DNA from 3 places in the Rhodococcus sp. K11/5 genome. Region 1 is predicted to be linked to each of the others. Evidence: predicted binding sites of a transcription regulator. Region 1 holds the regulator's gene; each other region holds the start of a gene.
What was found. Region 1 encodes LexA, which represses DNA repair genes until DNA is damaged. Its sites were predicted from a motif close to CGAACANNTGTTCG; they were not measured.

Region 1 (6,278 bases):
CGGCCACGTGAAGGCCGTCGCGGCGATGACGGGTCGGTCGCTCGACGACGTCGCGGGCGATGCGCTGATCGCCGACGGTGTCGCGACCGCGTTGGCCGGCGCCGGCGGTGGGTCGGGAACCACCACCTATGCGGAGAACATCGGCGTGATGGCGGCGACGCGCGTCTACTCGACGGCGGCGTACTGGGTGGCCGCGGCCACGGCTCTGGTGCTGGCGTTCTCGCCCAAGTTCGGTGCGCTCATCTTCACGGTCCCCAGCGGGGTCATCGGGGGCGCGACCCTGGTGCTCTACGGGTTGATCGGACTGCTCGGCGTGCGGATCTGGCAGAACGCCGGCGTCGACTTCACCGACCCCGTGAATCTCATGGTCGCGGCGGCCGCGGTGGTGGCCGGCGTCGGCGATCTGACGTTGACCCTCGGATCGGTCGAGCTCGGCGGCATCGTGTGGGGATCCGTCGGCATCCTCCTGGTGTACCCCCTGCTGCGGTGGATGTCCGGATCACGCGGTCGCTCGCGGGAGGGCTCGGTGCAGAAGTCGGTGTGACCGACGACTGCGTCGAGGAATCTCCGTGCCCGTCACCCTCGTCTCGTCGCGCGCCGTCGTGGCGGAAACCGTCATCGATCGCAGCCGGTTCCTCGCGCGCCTCGTGCGCGTTCGCAGCGAATCGGAAGCGGCGACGGTGATCGCTGCGGTGAGAACCGAGTTCCCGGACGCCGGGCACCACTGCTGGGCGTTCGTCGTCGGCCCCGATTCCGAGAGTCGGCGGCAACGATCCTCCGACGACGGCGAGCCCGGCGGCACGGCGGGGATCCCGATGCTGGGTGTACTCGCCGGACACGATCTCGTCGACGTGGTCGCCGTGGTGAGCCGGTGGTTCGGCGGAGTGAAGTTGGGTGCGGGTGGGTTGGTGCGTGCCTACTCGGGAGCGGTGAGCGCGGCACTCGACCGTGCCGCGGTGGGGGAGTTGGTCCGCCGGGACGTCCTCGAGGTCGCACTGCCCCACGCCGACGCCGGACGCGTCGAGTCCCTGGTCCGCTCGGAGGGCTTCGTCGTCGACGATACGGCGTACGCGGAGGACGTTCGGTTCCGCCTCGTCGGTGACGAGGCTCGACTACGGGCGACGCTGGCCGCGGCGACCGGAGGGCGTGCGCGGGCGGACCTCGTCGGTCATCGCTGGGTTCTCGCGACACCAGCGTGACCCACCTGGTCACCTAATGCGCTCGCGCTGGTCATCGACGCTGATGGTGATGGGTCCTAGTCTCGAACGAGATACGCCGTACGCCCGATGAGGAGAGTCATGAAGCGCACGATTTTCGAGCCCGAGCACGATCTGTTCCGCAGCTCGTACAAGAAGTTCCTCGAGCAGCACGTCGCTCCGCACCACGCCCAGTGGGAAGAGCAGAACATCGTCGACCGCGGCGTGTGGATCGAAGCCGGCAAGCAGGGCTTCCTCGGTATGGCAGCTCCGGAGGAGTTCGGTGGCGGCGGAGTCGAGGATTTTCGGTACAACGCCATCGTGACCGAGGAGACCACCGCCGGTGGGTACAGCGGAATCGGCTTCACCTTGCACAACGATGTCACCGCCCCGTACTTCATCAACCTCACGAACGACGAGCAGAAGGGCCGCTGGCTTCCCGGTTTCTGCTCCGGCGAACTGATCTCGGCGATCGCCATGACCGAGCCCGGAACCGGTAGCGACCTGCAGGGCATCAAGACTCGTGCGGTCAAGGACGGCGACGACTGGGTCCTCAACGGCTCCAAGACGTTCATCACCAACGGCATCAACGCCGACCTGATCGTCGTCGTCGCGTGCACGGACCCGGACAAGGGTGCCCAGGGCTTCAGCCTGTTCGTCGTCGAGCGCGACATGCCCGGATTCGAGCGTGGGCGCAACCTCGACAAGATCGGCATGAAGGCCCAGGACACCGCGGAGCTCAGCTTCACCGATGTGCGGGTCCCCGCAGCCAACCTGCTCGGTGAAGAGGGCATGGGGTTCATCTACCTCATGCAGAACCTGCCGCAGGAGCGTCTGTCCATCGCCGTGGTCGCCGCGGCCGCGATGGAATCGGCGCTGAACATGACCATTCAGTACTGCAAGGATCGCAAGGCGTTCGGCAAGCCGATCGGCAAGTTCCAGAACACTCGTTTCGTGTTGGCCGAGCTGGCCACCGAGACCACTGCCGTGCGGATCATGGTGGACAAGTACATCGAGCAGCTCAACGCCGGCGACCTGAGTGTGCAGGAAGCCGCCATGGCCAAGTGGTGGACCACCGAGAACCAGGTCAAGCTCATCGACCGGTGCCTGCAGCTGCACGGTGGCTACGGCTACATGAAGGAGTACCCGATCGCCAAGGCGTACATGGACTCCCGCGTGCAGACCATCTACGGCGGCACGACCGAGATCATGAAGGAGATCATCGGTCGCGGTCTCGATCTGTAGGTCCGCACCCGAAACCACGAAACGCCGGCTCCCCGTTCGTGGGGAGCCGGCGTTTCGTCGTCGCAGAGAGTCTCAGAGCTTGCGCATGACCGTGACGACCTTGCCGAGGACCACGGCGTCGTTGCCGTCGATCGGTTCGAACAGCGGATTGTGGGGGAGCAGCCACACCTGACCGCCGGTCCGCTTGAACGTCTTGACCGTGGCCTCGCCGTCGATCATCGCGGCGACGATGTCGCCGTTGTCCGCCACGTTCTGTTGGCGAACGACCACCCAGTCACCGTCGCAGATCGCCGCGTCGATCATCGACTCGCCCACGACGCGGAGCAGGAACAGCGAACCCGAGCCGACGAGTTCACGCGGCAACGGGAAGACGTCCTCGACGGCCTGCTCGGCGAGGATGGGACCACCGGCGGCGATCCGGCCGAGGACCGGGACGAACGTGGGGGCGGGGAGCCGGTCGTCGGTCGACTCCTCCGGGGCATCGTCGACGACGGTGCCCGCAGCGGGCACGGGATCGCCGGTGGTGCTGGCGACCGTCTCGGCCGGACGCCCGTTCTCTCCCGGCATGCGCACATCGACGGCGCGGGGGCGGTTGGGATCCCGACGAAGAAAGCCCTTGCGTTCGAGCGTGCGCAACTGGTGAGCGACGGACGACGTGGAGTTCAGCCCCACCGCGTCACCGATCTCGCGGATGCTCGGCGGATATCCACGCTCGTCGACCGATGCGCGGATGACCTCCAGAACGCGACGCTGGCGTTCGGTGAGGGCACCGTCGATGTCGGTGACACCGTTCGCATCCGTCGGCTTGGTGGAACCGGGAGGCCGTCCGGCCTTGGCCCGTCCTCCCGACGAAGCGGGAGAGCTGTCGTCTTTCATCTGCGGCTACCTCCAAGGGTTCGAACGCTCTGCGGTGAAAACGCGGTGTGGGTGAAACGCGGGATGGTGAGTCGGGTGGTGTTGGTGCGACTGGTGTTGCACCCGTCTGCTCTGATGTCGAACCTAAACCGAAACGTGCTCGTGATCAAACACCTGTTCGATTCGTGTCGCGCGTTTCGTGGACCTTGTCGGACCCTCCTGGTATAAATCGAACATGCGTTCATTCGAACGCGTGAGCGAGGCGATGTTCGAACACCGACGGTGTTCGCCCAGCGTGCAGCTCACCGGCTTTCGAACAAGGAGTGGCTCGCGATGACTCGATCTGACCTGCTGACTGCCCGTACTGCCCGCACCGCAGGTGCCGAGACCGTCGCGGTGCGCCCTCTCACCTGGGCGAACGGGTCGAACATGCGAACGAGTTCCGGGCCGGCGTCGTCGGTTGCGGTACTCGATGCCCCGGCGCGGGAGTTGCGTCGTCGCAACGGTCGTCGCGAACCCGTGCGTCCCGACGCCGGTGCGGTCGAGTACGTGCGTCGCTCGCCGGGCGTGTCCCAGGCTCCGCACGAGGAGCGGGAAGGCTTCGGAATCGCCAAGGGCGTGGGTGTGGCGCTGATCACAGCAGTATCCGCGCTCGGCCTCGTCGGCCTCGCCAACGTCAGTGCCGGTGAGGTGCCCGCCCCGGCAGCGGTGTCGGTGCAGATGGACAACGTGCAGGCCGAGTACCCCGGTTTCGGCACCGGTCGCTGATCCCGCGGGAGGCGTCACCGGTACGGGCGTGCCCCACCGCGCGTGTCCCGGGTAGTGTTCTGCGCGAGCGGCAGTCCTCGACTGCCCCGCACGTCGCACTATCGAGGGGTGTCCCGATGCATTGCCCGTTCTGCCGACACCCGGATTCTCGCGTGGTCGATTCCCGCGAGGCCGACGAGGGTCAGGCGATTCGCCGTCGCCGATCGTGCCCCGAGTGCGGTCGACGGTTCACCACCGTGGAGACCGCGGTGCTCTCGGTGGTCAAGCGCAGCGGGGTCAGTGAGCCCTTCAGCCGCGAGAAGGTCATCCGCGGAGTTCGCCGCGCATGTCAGGGCCGTGACGTCGACAACGACGCCCTGGGTCTCCTCGCCCAGCAGGTCGAGGACACGGTGCGTGCGTCCGGTTCCGCCGAGATCCCCAGCAACGAGGTCGGCCTTGCCATCCTCGGGCCACTACGCGACCTCGACGAGGTCGCGTACCTCCGGTTCGCTTCCGTCTACCGCTCCTTCAGCAGTGCCGCCGACTTCGAGCGGGAGATCGACGACATGCGCGCACGGTCAGCGGGAAGTGCCGACGCGCCGTAGATCGTCGATAGCTTTGCGCACGCGCTTCTCCGAGATCGGATACGGCGTACCGAGAGCCTGAGCGAACAGATTGACGCGAAGTTCCTCGATCATCCAGGCGACGTCCCGCACTGCAGCCGTGTTCCGCTTCGGTTCGGGAATCGACGTCAACAGCCGTTGATAATCGTCGTACACCCGATCCAACACGTCCATGCCGGCCTGATCCCGGTTCGCACTCGACGGGAACGCCTCCAATCGGCGCGTCGCTGCCGTGAGGTACCGCGGCAGGTGGGGCAGTTGTGTCTCGCCCGTCTCGAACACGAACCCGGGGAACACGAGGTTGTCGAGTTGGTCCTGCACGTCGTCCGCCGCATCGCCGCGGGCACCGTCCAATACCAGGCGCAGGCGCGTCGTGGCCGCGAGGACGGGTTCCACCAGGCGCAGAATGGACGCCGTGCGGTTCGCCAACTGCGCTCGGACGGCCTTCTCCAGTTCTGCGAAGGCGTCGGGCGACGTCACGGGCCCACCGTTCACCATCATCAACTCGTCCGCGGCGAGGGTGCGGCAATCGTCGATCAGCGCTTCGAGGGTGCCGTGGGGAGTCTGCCCCAGGGCGAGCCGCTGAGCGGGTGTGCGGCCCGCGAGGAGCGGTCTCGGCGCCACCGGGATCGCGTCGAGAAGCAGCCGGCGAGTGCCTTCGCGCATCGACGCTCGTTGCGCAGCAGCCGATCCCAGCACGCGGACGGCGACGCCGTTCTTCTCCGGGACCAGCGCGGGATAACCGGTGACCGTCTGCTGATTCACCGTGCGGGTGACCGTGGCGGGCAACGTCCCGATCGTCTCGGATGTCCACCGCGTGGCGGGTCCCTTCTCGCTGTCGGCCGCGGCGGCCGACACGGCTTTCGCGGCCGCCGCACCGAGTGATCGGCGCAACGCCGACAGGGAGGTATCGCGCCCCAGCGGCTTTCCCGACGCGTCGACGGCGAGGAACGTCATCTTCAGGTGCCGCGGCAGGGACTGGGGAGCGAAGTCCGTCGGTGCGATGGGCACCGCCCCCATGCGGGTCAGCTCCCGAGAGAGTGCGAACACCAGGGGTTCGGTGCGCGGTTTCATCGCCGCGACCGCCGCTGCCGCGTGGTCCGGCGCGGGAACGACGTTGCGGCGCAGTTCCTTCGGGAGCGTCTTGATCAACGCGGTCACCAGCTCCTGGCGCATTCCGGGCACCAGCCAGTCGAACCCGACGTCGGAGACCTGCGACAGCAGCGCGATGGGGACGACGATGGTGACACCGTCGTCCTCGGTGCCCGGTTCGAATTGATAGCGGAGCGAGAACTGCAGTTCTCCCTGCCGCCACGCATCGGGATAGGCACCGCCGAGTACGTCGGCGGCGTCCGGATTGACCACGGTGGTGCGGTCGAAGTCGAGCTGGTGGGGCGCGGTGCGCGAGGCTTTCTTCCACCAGCGGTCGAAGTGGCGCGCCGAGACGACCGTGTCCGGTACTCGCTCGTCGTAGAAGTCGAAGAGGGTGTCGTCGTCGACCACGATGTCGCGGCGTCGGGCCCGATTCTCCAATTCCTCGGCGTCGCTGCGCAATTCCTGGTTGCGGTGGAAGAACGCATGGTGTGTCTTCCATTCCCCCTGTACCAGGGCA
Region 2 (6,278 bases), 600 kb from region 1:
AGATCAACGCCGGGTGCTACGTGTTCAAGCGCGAGATCATCGAGTCGATCGCGACCGACCGCCCGGTGTCCGTCGAGCGTGAGGTGTTTCCGTCCCTGCTCGCCTCCGACAAGCGCGTGTACGGCCACGTCGACGCCGCGTACTGGCGCGACATGGGCACGCCGGAGGACTTCGTCCGAGGCTCGGCCGATCTGGTCCGCGGGATCGCCCCGTCGCCCGCGCTCGAGGGCACGCGGGGGGAATCGTTGGTGCATTCGAGCGCAGGTGTCGCGCCCGGGGCTCTGCTGATCGGCGGTACCGCCGTCGGACGCGGAGCCGAGGTCGGTGCGGGAGCGCGTCTCGACGGGGCGATCCTGTTCGACGGTGCCGTCGTCGAGGCCGGTGCCGTCGTGGAACGGTCCATCCTGGGCTTCGGAGCCCGCATCGGGCCCCGAGCCCTGATCCGCGATGCCGTGATCGGCGACGGAGCCAACATCGGTGCTCGGTGCGAACTGCTCCGTGGTGCCCGGGTGTGGCCCGGCGTGACGCTGCCCGACGGAGGCGTGCGCTTCTCGACCGACGTCTGACGTCCGTCAGGGCCGGGCGTGCGCGCGATCGATCATCTCGCGCAACGCCTCTCGCTCGGCCCCGGCGCGTCCGTCCGGTAGTTCGTCGACCGGCCACCACCGCAGGTCGGTCGATTCGGCGCTGCGCACGATGTGCGAACCGTCGGGCACGCGGACGACGAACCGGAGATCGAGGTGCCGGGTCGGCACACCCAGCGAGCAGGTGATGGGGTGCGTGTGGATCGAGAGCAGGCCCGGCTCCAGGGTGGCCGCCTCGATCCCGCTCTCCTCGCGTGCTTCGCGTAGGGCGGCGTCGCGCACGGTCTCGTCGGTCTCCTCGCAGTGTCCGCCCAGCTGCAGCCATCGCCCCACCCGTGGGTGCAGGGTGAGCAGCACGTGACAGCCGCTCTCGTCGAGAACCAGCGCCGAGGCCGTGACGTGGCCGGCGACGTTGTCGCGAAGGCACCCTCGCGGCGCGCTGTCGAGAAACGCGAGCATGGTGTGACGCATGGAGTCGTCCATCGCGTCGTCGGTGTCCCACCGCTGCAACAACTCTCGGGCGGATCGGTGGAGAGACTGTGTGCTCACGGCTACCGTCACACCTCGATCAGGATCGTCGAGAGGTCGGGGTCGGGACGCGGCGACGGGTCCGCGGCCGGGTGGCCGATCGCGACGGCGCCCACCGGACGCCAGGACGCGGGGAGGTCGAGCACGTCGCGCACGACGTCCGCGGCGAAGATGGTGGACCCGATCCAACAGCTGCCGAGGTCGCGGGCAGCGAGAGATACCAGCAGGCCCTGGACCGCGGCGCCGGCCGCGACGGTGAACATGGACAGTTCGGCGTCGGCGCGCGCGGCGTCCGGGTATTCGTGGGCCTCGTCGGTGACGAAGAACGGCAGTACCACCGCGGGGGCCGTGCGCAGGATGTCGCCGCGAGCGATGCGTCCGGCGATCGATTCCGCGCTCTTGCCGTCGGCCTCGAGATCACGTTTCCACCTCCGTGCCATCGCGTCGAGCAGTGCCGAGCGGACGGCGGGTGAGCGCAGGACGACGAACCGCATCGGGCGCGAGTGGTGGGGTGCGGGGGCGGTGACGGCGTCCGCCACGGCGGCACGGATCTGCTCGGGGTCGACGGGGTCGCCGGTGAACGAGCGAACGGACCGGCGAGCCCGCACCGCGTCCACGGCTCCCCGGCGCAGGGCCTCGGCGGTTCCGAGCCAGAACAGATCGTCCTCGCCGGGACGCACGAGATCACGGGCGGTCGAGCCGTCGTCGACGGGGGACAGGCCCCGGACCACGGCGATCGGCACGGAACCGAGCTTTCCCTTCACCAGGTCACCGGCCGCGGCCAGTTCGTCCGCCACGGCGACCTCCGTGACCAGGAGCTCGTTGCCGCGATCGTCGTGGCCACCGGCGTAGGCGTGCAGGACGGTGAGCCCGGCCGAACCGATGGCGTTGTCGGTCTGCCCGTTTCGCCAGGCTCGACCCATGGTGTCGGTCACCACGATCGCGACGTCGACGTCGAGGAGATCGCGGAGCGCGCTGCGCAGCGCCGTCGCGCTGGCGTCCGGGTCGACGGGCAGGAGTGCGAGTTCGTCGCCGTCGACGTTCGAGCCGTCGATCCCGGACGCGGCCTGCACGATGCCGAGCCGGTTCTCGGTGATGAGGGTGCGCCCGCGTCGGGCGACGACGCGGACCGCCTCCTGGTCGACGAGGACGCGCCGGGCGGCGTCCCTGGCCTCGGGGTCGCGCGGGGCGGCGATCAATCGTCCCTCGACCTTCGAGACGATCTTGCTGGTGACGACGAGAACGTCGCCGGAGCGCAGCCAGGGCGCAGCCGCGGCGACGGCGGCGGCGAGATCGTCGCCCGGCCGGAACTCCGGCAGTCCCTCGACCGGGACGATCTCCAGAGAACCTCCCGGAGCGTGGTCGGTGATCGAGTCGCTCACATCGCCCCCGCCGCGACCAGGGCCGCTCGGGCCATCTCCGCGGTGACGGCCGGGTTCTCCATGATCAACGGAACCGAGTGGACGTCCACGCCCGGAACGTCGGCGGTGTCCGTGGTGTGCACGAGCCAGGCATCGAGGATCCCGGCTGCCGAGCGGGCCCCGTAGTGACGACCGATCGCTTCGGCGGTCGTGTCCACCCCGATCACCTGAAGACACTCGTCGGCCATGCCGCGCAACGGACGTCCGTCGACGACGGGGGACAGACCGACCACCTTGGCCGATGTCGTGCGGAGCGCGGCTCTCATTCCGGGCACAGCGAGCACCGCACCGATGCTCACGACCGGATTCGAGGGCGCGAGGATCACCGCGTCGGCGTTCTCCACGGACTCGAGGACTCCGGGTGCCGGCGTGGCGTCGTCCGCTCCGATGTAGGCGAAGCTGTGAGTCTTCACAGCGGCCCGGTGGCGCACCCACCACTCCTGGAAGTGCACTGCCTTGTCGGTGTCGTCGGCCGGATCGGTGATCACCACGTGGGTCTCGCAACGATCGTCCGTGACCGGCAGCAGGCGCACCCCGGGCTTCCAGCGATCGCACAGAGCCTCGACGATCGCGGACAGCGGATAGCCGGTTCGCAACATCTGGGTGCGGATCAGGTGCGTGGCGAGGTCGCGATCGCCGAGGCCGAACCAGTCCGGCTGTGCCCCGTAGGCCGCAAGTTCCTCTTTCGCACTCCACGTCTCGTTGCGCCGTCCCCACCCGCGGTCGGTGTCGATGCCGTCACCGAGGGTGTACATGCACGTATCGAGGTCGGGGCAGATGCGCAGACCGTGCATCCAGACGTCGTCGCCGACGTTCACCAGTGCGGTGATCTCCGCGTCGTCCCCGAGCAGGGCGCGCAGACCCTGCAGGAAGCGGGCGCCGCCCACTCCGCCGACCAGAACAGTGACCTTCATGCCCGAGAGCCTAGGCTCCGACTCGACTCCGCTCGGCGTCGCCGTCGCTCGGTCCACGGGCCGGTGCGACGCAGATCACCGTCGGCGTGTCCGTGGACGAAACACCGTGCGGACGTGTCGTCCGGGAATTCCGGAGCGCGAATGGTATTGGCAAAACCCCCGTCCGCTTGACCGCGACACACCGTGGCGTGTCTAATCACAGTCATGTCATTACCGGTTCGCACGGCGGAATCGCTTGCAGCGCGCCGTCGTTCGAACATGCGTTCCCATGATGGCGATGTCGCACCTCACCGGGGTGCGGCCGGAGCCGTTCGGCTCGCTTCACGATTCGCTCTTCGATCCGGCTTCACGGTCGATCATCGATCCCCATGACCGACAACAACTGCGCTCGAACAGGTGAGGAGGCGGAAGTGATGCCGGAACAGCACCAGGACTTCGGTCGACAGACAGTGCCCACGCTCGATCTCGACCCGGAGGCATCCGAGGACTCGCACGTGGTCGACGATCCGACCGCGGTGGAAGTGCTCGATGCAGCGTCGGGCGACGAACACGACGACGGAGCCGAGGCGGACGGAGCCGAGGCGTCCGTCGACGAGGATCCCGCACTGTCGGCACTCCGAACCCCCACGGTCGCACCACAGTTGAGCCTCGTCCGCGACATGGACGAGATGTTCGACGAGATGGAGGACCAGTGGCAGGAGCGCGCCCTCTGCGCGCAGACCGACCCGGAGGCGTTCTTTCCCGAGAAGGGCGGGTCGACGCGGGAAGCGAAGCGGATCTGTCTCGGGTGCGAGGTGAAGGACGAGTGTCTGGAATACGCTCTCGCGCACGACGAACGCTTCGGTATCTGGGGTGGACTGTCCGAGCGCGAGCGACGGCGCCTCAAGCGCGGAATCATCTGACCGTAGTTCGAGCACGAGGGTCGGGCGGCGTGATCGTCGTCCGACCTTTCGCGTGAGCGGGGGTCAGTCCGTCGGTTCGGGGTCGACCACGTCCGGTGTCACGCCGAGGTAGGTCGCGATCTGCTCGACCAGCACGTCGTGCACCAGATCGGTCAGTTCGATCGAATCGTGAGCGCGGCGCTCGAGGGGCCGGCGGAACAACACGATGCGAGCGCGAGTGGTCGCTCCGGTGGTGTCCACTCCCGCCGGCACCAGACGTGAGAGCGGGACCGGACCCTCGGCGACGACTTCCGGCGGCCAGTTGACCGACTCCGGGTTCACCGCTCGGATCTTGGGAACGTCGTCCACCGCGATGTCCAGCTTGGTCAGCCGGTCGTGCCACCGACGGTCGATGTCGGTGAAGGCTTCGAGGACGGCGGCGTCGAACTTCTCGGCCCGAGACTTGCGAGCCGGTACCCCGTCCGGAAACAGAGTTCCGCGCATGCCACGCCCGCGTCGTGCCGCGGTCCGGGACGTCGTCGGTCCGCGGCGAGGACCGGATCGCGGGGAACGGGAGATGAACGGCACGGCGACGATGCTACGTCCGGGGTGTGTGCGACCGCTCGCGGGAGGCGCGGTGGCGTGTTGGGTTCCGAATCCGCCGATGGACGCGATACTGTGCGACACGTGAGATCAGTGCGCGCATGCTGCCGACCGGGGTGCAACAGGCCCGCCGTCGCCACGCTCACCTATGTCTACTCCGATTCCACCGCCGTCGTCGGCCCGCTCGCGACCGTGGACGAACCACACTCCTGGGATCTGTGCGAGGTGCACGGTTCCTCCATCACGGCCCCCAAGGGCTGGGAACTGATGAAGTACGAGGGCGGCTTCACCACCACCTCGCCCGACGACGACGATCTCACCGCTCTCGCCGAAGCAGTGCGCGAGGCAGGGTCACGCGACCGAAGCCTGCCTCGCTCTGCCCGGCCCACCTCGGTCCCGCGCGATCGGATGGCGTCGGACCGACCGAGCTCGGTGCCCGTTCCGACGGCCCGAACCGGACGGCGCGGCCACCTTCGGGTCCTGCCCGATCCCGCCGGCTGACGGACACGTCGAAACCGGGTTCGCTGCCGCGACGGCCGACCGGTCGTTGCGCGTACCCGGCAGGATCGACCGCTCCGGGCACTACACTCTGCACGAGCAATGCGACCGTGTGCCAACGACGTTCAGGAGTGTGCAAGTGGCCCGACCAGCTGATCTGGTTCATGCCGTCATCAAGGCGTACGACGTCCGCGGTGTGGTGGGAGAGCAGATCGACGACGACTTCGTTCGAGACGTCGGCGCCTCCTTCTCTCGGTTGATGCGTGCCGAAGGCGCCGATCGTGTGGTGGTGGGATACGACATGCGCGACTCCTCGCCGTCGCTGTCGGCCGCGTTCGCCGACGGTGTCACGTCGCAGGGGCTCGATGTGGTGACCATCGGACTCGCGTCCACGGATCAGCTGTACTACGCGTCGGGTGTGCTCGACTGCCCCGGCGCGATGTTCACCGCCAGTCACAATCCGGCGCGGTACAACGGGATCAAGCTCTGTCGCGCGGGCGCCAAGCCGGTCGGGCAGGACTCGGGGTTGGCGACCATCTCCGCCGACGTCGTCGACGGAGTTCCGGCGTTCGACGGTGCGGCCGGGCAGGTGACCGAGCAGGACGTCCTCGAGGACTACGCCGCGTTCGTGCGCGATCTGGTGGCGATGCCGCGGGTCCGACCTCTGTCCGTTGCGGTCGATGCCGGAAACGGAATGGGTGGGCACACCGTTCCCGCCGTGTTCGCTCCCATGTCCTCGGTGACGCTGCACCCGCTGTACTTCGAGCTCGACGGGTCCTTTCCCAATCACGAGGCGAACCCCCTCGAGCCCGCCAATCTGGTCGACCTCCAGAAGTTCGTGCGGGAGAC
Region 3 (6,278 bases), 710 kb from region 1:
ATGGATCTGGCGACCGACTCGATCGGCTGACCCGCCGGACCCGTCGGTCGGGTCGGTAACTCGGGTCCGGGTATCGAACCCGTCAGTCGGTGCCCAGCGGGTCGATCGACACCGCGAGCCACACGACGGCTCCGCCGACCGCGGCGAGCGACAGGGTGTCGAACATCCGCGACCGCACGGCCAGAAGCCCGACGCGTTCGGTGCTCAGGAACAAACGGCACGCGGCCGCGAGCAGGGTGGCGAGGCCGAAGACGAACGCCCCGCGTCGCCACCGGTCCGCGAGAACCAGCACGACGGCCGCCGCGATGACCACCACCACGGCGATCATCGGCAGGCTGCGGCGAATCGCGTCCCGCGTCATCGTCCGCTCGTCGCCGTTGCTCGTTCGGCGCTCTCGACCACATTGCTCAACAGGAACGCACGCGTGAGGGGCCCGACTCCGCCGGGATTCGGGGACAGGAATCCGGCGACCTCGGCGACGTCGGCCGCGATGTCTCCGCGGAGTCCGTCGTCGGTCCGCGAGACCCCGACATCGACGACGGCCGCACCGGGCTTGACCATGTCGGCGGTGATCAGGTTCGGAACGCCGGCGCCGGCGATCACGATGTCGGCGCGACGCACCTCGGCCGCGAGGTCACGAGTTCCCGTGTGGCACAGGGTGACCGTGGCGTTCTCGGAGCGTCGGGTCAGAATGAGACCCATCGGACGCCCCACCGTGACCCCGCGGCCCACGACAACCACGTGCGCCCCGGCGATGGGAACGTCGTAGCGCCGAAGGAGATGCACGATCCCGCGCGGCGTACACGGCAGCGTCGATTCCTTTCCGAGAACCAGACGTCCGAGGTTCACCGGGTGCAAGCCGTCGGCGTCCTTGGCGGGATCCACCCGCTCGAGGGCGCGGTTCTCGTCGAGATGTTTCGGCAGAGGCAGTTGCACGATGTACCCGGTGCACGCGGGATCGGCATTCAGTTCGTCGATGACCGCGTCCAGTTCGTCCGAGGTGACATCCGCGGGCAGATCTTTGCGGATCGAGTGGATTCCCACCTTGGCGCAGTCGTTGTGCTTGCCACGGACGTAAGCGGCGGATCCGGGATCGTCGCCCACCAGGACTGTGCCCAGTCCCGGGACGATGCCTTTCTCCCGGAGCGCGGAGACCCGCGCGGTGAGGTCCACGAACATCTCGTCGCGGGTGATCTTTCCGTCCAGTCGCGTTGCGGTCACGGGGGCCAGTTTCCCACGTCCGCGTCCGTCGGCGGCGCATGGCAGGGTGAAGCGGTGTTTCGACTGATGTTTCATGAACCCCGGATTCCGCAGAACACCGGCAACGCCATACGTCTGGTTGCCGGGACCGGCTGCGAACTGCATCTGATCGAGCCGCTCGGGTTCGATCTGTCCGAACCGAAACTGCGCCGAGCCGGGCTGGATTACCACGATCTGGCCTCGGTGACCGTTCACCCGGACCTCGCGACCGCGTGGGAGGCGCTGGCACCCGATCGGGTGTTCGCGTTCACCACGCACGCCACGACGTCCTACGCCTCGATCGAGTACCGGGAAGGGGACGTGTTGCTGTTCGGTCCCGAGCCCACCGGACTGGCTCCCGAAGTACTCGACGATCCTCGCGTCACCGATCGCATCCGCATTCCGATGCTCGAGGGACGACGCTCGATGAACCTGGCCAATGCGGCCTCGGTCGTCGTCTACGAGGCGTGGCGTCAGCTCGGCTTCGCCGGCGGCGTCTGACCCTTCGCCCTGCGGCGCCGAATCTTTCGGACGACGATCACGATTCCCACCAGCACGGCGACGAACGCGAGCCAGGGCAGCGCGGCGGCGATGAAGAGAACCCCGGCGCCCAGAGCACTCAGCAGCGCGTTCCATCCGTCCACGATCGCGCCGGTCACTCCCCCGGACGACACCTCGTCGGGGTCGGTGGCCGTGAGTTGCAGCGTGATCGTCGCCAGTTCGATCCGGTCGTCGAGCGATTGCTGTTGGGAACGCAGGCTGTCGAGTTCTCCCTGTCGATCCGACAACGCCGTTTCGATGGCGATGAGGTCCGCGGTGTCCGCGGCTGTGGTGAGGAGTTCTCGGAACCGGTCGACGGTTGCCTGCAGCGCCGCGATTCGAGCCGAGAGATCCTGGCTCTGCATCGTCACGTCGGATCGATCGAGGCTCGACGACGTCACGGTGCCGAGATCCCGGAGTTCCACCAGGGTCGCGTCGAGTTCGTCCACCGGGATGCGCAGTGTCAGCGAGCTCGATGCGATCTGATCCTCGACCGCCGGGGAGTCCGTCCGGGAATCGACTCGGCCACCTCGTGTACTCACCGCATCCTGAGCGCGGTCGGCCACTTCCTGCGGTTCGTCCACGGTGACAGCGAGGAATCCGTTGACGACGTCCTGCCGCGAGGACTCCGACGTCGAGAACTGGCCGCGCGCGGGTGCGTCGGCGGGGCCGACCGAATCGAGCATCGCTTCGGTTCCTGGTTGTTCCACGACGTCGACGGCCGTGCCCGGACCCAGATCCGGTTCGTTCTCCGCGCATCCGGCCAGGAAAAGAGCGCCGAGAATCGAGAGCGTCACCAGCAATCGTGTTCGCATGACGTGCATGCTAGCCAGCCAGAATGGAGTTGTTCCTCGACACAAACTGCACCCTTTACGTTCGGAGTAAGTAATCGAACACTTGTTCGATATGTCGGTTACTCTGGACGTATGGAACCGGGGGGTCCGCAGGATCAGGGGGTGAGCGACGCAGCCGAGGCTGAGGCGCCGGCCTCGCCGTGCCCGGACGGCTCGGCTGCCGGTGATTCCGATGCTGCTGGTTCTGCTGCTGGTGTTCCGGTGGTGTCGACGGCGATCTCCGACCCGGCGGCGGGTGCGGTGATCGCCGACCTCGAAGCCGCGGTGTCGGCGGTGGCGGCGCTCGATTCGTGGTCGCTGCCCGCCGCGGACACCCGCGCGGTACTGGTGCGGGCGGAGACGGTGATCCGCACCCTGGTGGGGGCCTCGCACACCTGGTTGCACGAGGTCGTCGAACGCGGCGGGTTCGACGACGTCGTCGGCGCCCTGGGATCCGGGGGTGCGCCGTCGGCGTTGGCGCATCTGCTGCGCGTCACTCCCCGCAATGCCGCCCTGCGCCTGCACGTCGCGGCCGACCTCGCGGACCGGACGACGCTGACGGGCGATCCGGTGGACCCGCGGATGCCCCACGTCGCCGCAGCCTCCCGCGAAGGAGTCCTCGATCCGGGGCACGTGGCGGTGATCCGCAAGTTCCATCGGGATCTGCCCGCTCGCACGGACCCGGGGCAGCGTGATCAGGCGGAGAAGCAGTTGGTGGACCTGGCCCGGTGGGTGCGCCCGGACGAGTTGGCGGTGGCGGCGAAGCGGATCCTGGAGTTGCTCGACCCCGACGGCGCCGCCCCCGACGACCACGATGCCGCGCGGAAGCGGTTCATCCGGTTCGACCCGCAGGGGGTGGACGGGATGTCGACGGGCAGTTTCTGTGTCGATGCGCATCTGCGGGCGATGCTCGAGGTGGCGTTCGAGGCGCTGTCCACTCCGGGGCGTTGCATGCCCGGCGAGGACGATGCCGGTACCGACGGGGTGAGGTTCCCGGCCGGCGCCGCCGAACCCCCCACACAGACACCGGACGCGGACGCGGACGGCGCGAACGGCGCGGACGACGAGACCGCAACCGACGCCGATCGCGCTGATGTCGATGACGCTGCGGGCGATATGGACGACGCTGACGACTCCGCCGGCCCTGCCGTGCCTGACGACGCCGCCGAGACCGACGATGACGACGTCGACAGCCCTGTCGACGATCTCGACGCCGCCGACTACGCCGGAGCCGGTCACGACGCCACCCTCGACCTCGAGCTGGACCTGGACTGGGCCTCGGGTACCCCCGAGGCCGTACCAGGGGAGAAGTCTGCCTCCGACCCTGCTGCTGCGGATCGCGCCGGCCGGGATTTCCGCACCGGTGGGCAACGACGCCACGACGCCCTCAAACACCTCCTCGCAGAAGTGCTGGCCTCCGGCACCCTCGGCACCCACCGGGGCTTTCCCACCACCGTCGTCGCCACCATCGGCATCGACGAACTCACCGCCGCCGCCGGACTCGCCCCCACCACCGGCACCACCCTGTCCATCGGCGACCTCATCCGACTGGCGTCGGCCTCGCACCCGTACCTCGCGGTGTTCGACGACGCCTCCGGCCGCACCCTGCAACTACTGCGCAGCAAACGCTGCGCCAGCACCGATCAGCGTCTGGCCCTGTTCGCCCGCGAACGCGGCTGCACCTTCCCCGGCTGCACCCGACCCGCCATGAGAACCCAGGCCCACCACACCCACGAGTGGGCCGACGGCGGCTACACCGACATCGACACCCTCACCCTCGCCTGCCCGATGCACCACCGCCTCATCGGCACCGCCCCCAACCAGTGGGCCACCACCAGAGCCCCCGCCGGACACCGCCACGCCGGCCTGACCCTGTGGCACCCACCGGCCGTCCTCGACCCCGACCGACGCGGGCGACCCAACCACTACTTCTTCCCCGAGAGATACTTCCTCGAGTAGCTCGGCCGAGCACAGGTCACGAGCCGACCCGATCATGAGCACGTGATCGGGTCCTTCGTGCTACCTACCGAAAGTCTCTGGACCGCAGCAGTACTCGAAGATCGAGAGGATCGAGACGATCGGCGACCAAGGTCACCACCCCCTCGGCGTTCTGGACGATTCCGCGAATGAACAGCGCTTGCGACAGCTGCGCCAGACTGCGGTACTTGGCCCACAACCCCACCGAGCACACCACGTTGATCATGCCCGTCTCGTCCTCGAGGTTGATGAACGTGACCCCGGCGGCAGTCGCGGGACGCTGACGATGGGTCACGGCTCCTGCCACCAACACTCGATCCCCGTTCGCCACCGCCAGCAGCCCGTCGGCAGGAACCACGCCCATCTCGTCCAACTGCTTCCGCAGGAACTGCGTGGGATAGCTGTCGGCCGACACTCCGGTTGCCCAGATGTCGGCCGCCGCCAATTCCCACGAACTCATGCCGGGCAGCGACGGCGCTCGTACGGACGCGCCCAGCCCCGGCAGTCGGTCGGGCCGCTCCCCCGCCGCGGCACCGGCAGCCCAGAGGGCCTCCCGACGCGTCACTCCGAAGCAGGTCAGGGCACCGGCCGTCGCCAAGGACTCCGCCCTCGGTACCGAAAGCTCCACCCGCCCGGTAAGATCGAGCAACGATGTGAACGGGCCACCCTCGTCTCGAACGCGCACGATCTGCTCCGCCAGATCCGTCCCGATGCCCCGCACCTCGGCCAATCCCAGCCGCACATCCATACCGCCCGCTTCGACGGTCGCGTGGGCGAGGCTTCGCGACACGTCCGGACCGTGCACGGTCACCCCGTGCCGTCGGGCATCGGCCACGAGGGACTGCGGCGAATAGAAGCCCATGGGTTGAGCACGGAGCAGACCGGCGCAGAACACCGCCGGATGGTGGAGTTTGAACCACGACGAATAGAACACCAGGGACGCGAAACTCTGCGAATGACTCTCGGGAAAACCGAAATTCGCGAAGGCATACAGCTTGTCGAAGATGCGGTCCGCCTTCGTCCCCTCGATACCGTGCAGCTTCTTCATCCCGTCGTAGAACCGCTGACGAAGCTGGTTCATCTTCTCCGGGCTTCGTTTCGAACCCATGGCCCGTCGCAACTGGTCGGCCTCGGTCGCCGAGAAGCCGGCCACGTCCACGGCCATCTGCATCAGCTGCTCCTGGAAGAGCGGCACCCCGAGGGTGCGCTCGAGCGCTCGCTCCAACGAGGGGTGGTCGAAGGTCACCGGCTCCAGACCGTTGCGTCGACGGACGTAGGGGTGCACCGAATTACCCTGAATGGGACCGGGTCTGATGAGTGCGACCTCCACCACCAGGTCGTAGAACTCTCGCGGTTTGAGCCGTGGCAGTGTGGCCATCTGGGCCCGCGACTCGACCTGGAAGACACCGACGGAATCGGCGCGCTGGAGCATCTCGTACACGGCGGGCTCGCCGAGATCGAGTTCGGCGAGATCGACGGTGAGCCCCTTGTGCTCGTCGACGAGGTCGATCATGTAGCGCAGCGCCGACAACATGCCGAGTCCGAGCATGTCGAATTTGACCAGTCCCACTGCGGCACAATCGTCCTTGTCCCATTGCAGGACAGTTCGCCCCTCCATGCGGGCCCATTCCACCGGGCACACGTCGGCAATGGGCCGGTCGCAGATCACCATGCCCCCGGAGTGAATTC

Region 2: a site for LexA is predicted at 3,701-3,714, ahead of cofD (2-phospho-L-lactate transferase). Genes of this name have one in related genera too.
Region 3: a site for LexA is predicted at 2,670-2,683, ahead of ACY466_RS08990 (HNH endonuclease signature motif containing protein). Genes of this name have one in related genera too.

What each region holds. Positions count from the first base shown of each region.
Region 1 covers NZ_CM143721.1:2,575,106-2,581,383, reverse strand. The annotation lists gene ACY466_RS12185 (uracil-xanthine permease family protein) at 1-544, shown strand, start outside; gene ACY466_RS12180 (IMPACT family protein) at 570-1,199, shown strand; gene ACY466_RS12175 (acyl-CoA dehydrogenase family protein) at 1,299-2,441, shown strand; gene lexA (transcriptional repressor LexA) at 2,514-3,317, opposite strand; gene ACY466_RS12165 (hypothetical protein) at 3,630-4,064, shown strand; gene nrdR (transcriptional regulator NrdR) at 4,181-4,648, shown strand; gene hrpA (ATP-dependent RNA helicase HrpA) at 4,622-6,278, opposite strand, start outside.
Region 2 covers NZ_CM143721.1:1,974,227-1,980,504, forward strand. The annotation lists gene manB (mannose-1-phosphate guanylyltransferase) at 1-566, shown strand, start outside; gene ACY466_RS09495 (NUDIX hydrolase) at 573-1,133, opposite strand; gene ACY466_RS09500 (coenzyme F420-0:L-glutamate ligase) at 1,142-2,494, opposite strand; gene cofD (2-phospho-L-lactate transferase) at 2,491-3,447, opposite strand; gene ACY466_RS09510 (WhiB family transcriptional regulator) at 4,107-4,349, shown strand; gene ACY466_RS09515 (metallopeptidase family protein) at 4,413-4,832, opposite strand; gene ACY466_RS09520 (DUF3499 domain-containing protein) at 5,016-5,432, shown strand; gene ACY466_RS09525 (phosphomannomutase/phosphoglucomutase) at 5,569-6,278, shown strand, end outside.
Region 3 covers NZ_CM143721.1:1,863,209-1,869,486, reverse strand. The annotation lists gene metX (homoserine O-acetyltransferase MetX) at 1-30, shown strand, start outside; gene ACY466_RS09010 (DUF3017 domain-containing protein) at 83-361, opposite strand; gene ACY466_RS09005 (bifunctional methylenetetrahydrofolate dehydrogenase/methenyltetrahydrofolate cyclohydrolase) at 358-1,221, opposite strand; gene ACY466_RS09000 (tRNA (cytidine(34)-2'-O)-methyltransferase) at 1,276-1,740, shown strand; gene ACY466_RS08995 (DUF4349 domain-containing protein) at 1,713-2,594, opposite strand; gene ACY466_RS08990 (HNH endonuclease signature motif containing protein) at 2,736-4,571, shown strand; gene ACY466_RS08985 (error-prone DNA polymerase) at 4,636-6,278, opposite strand, start outside.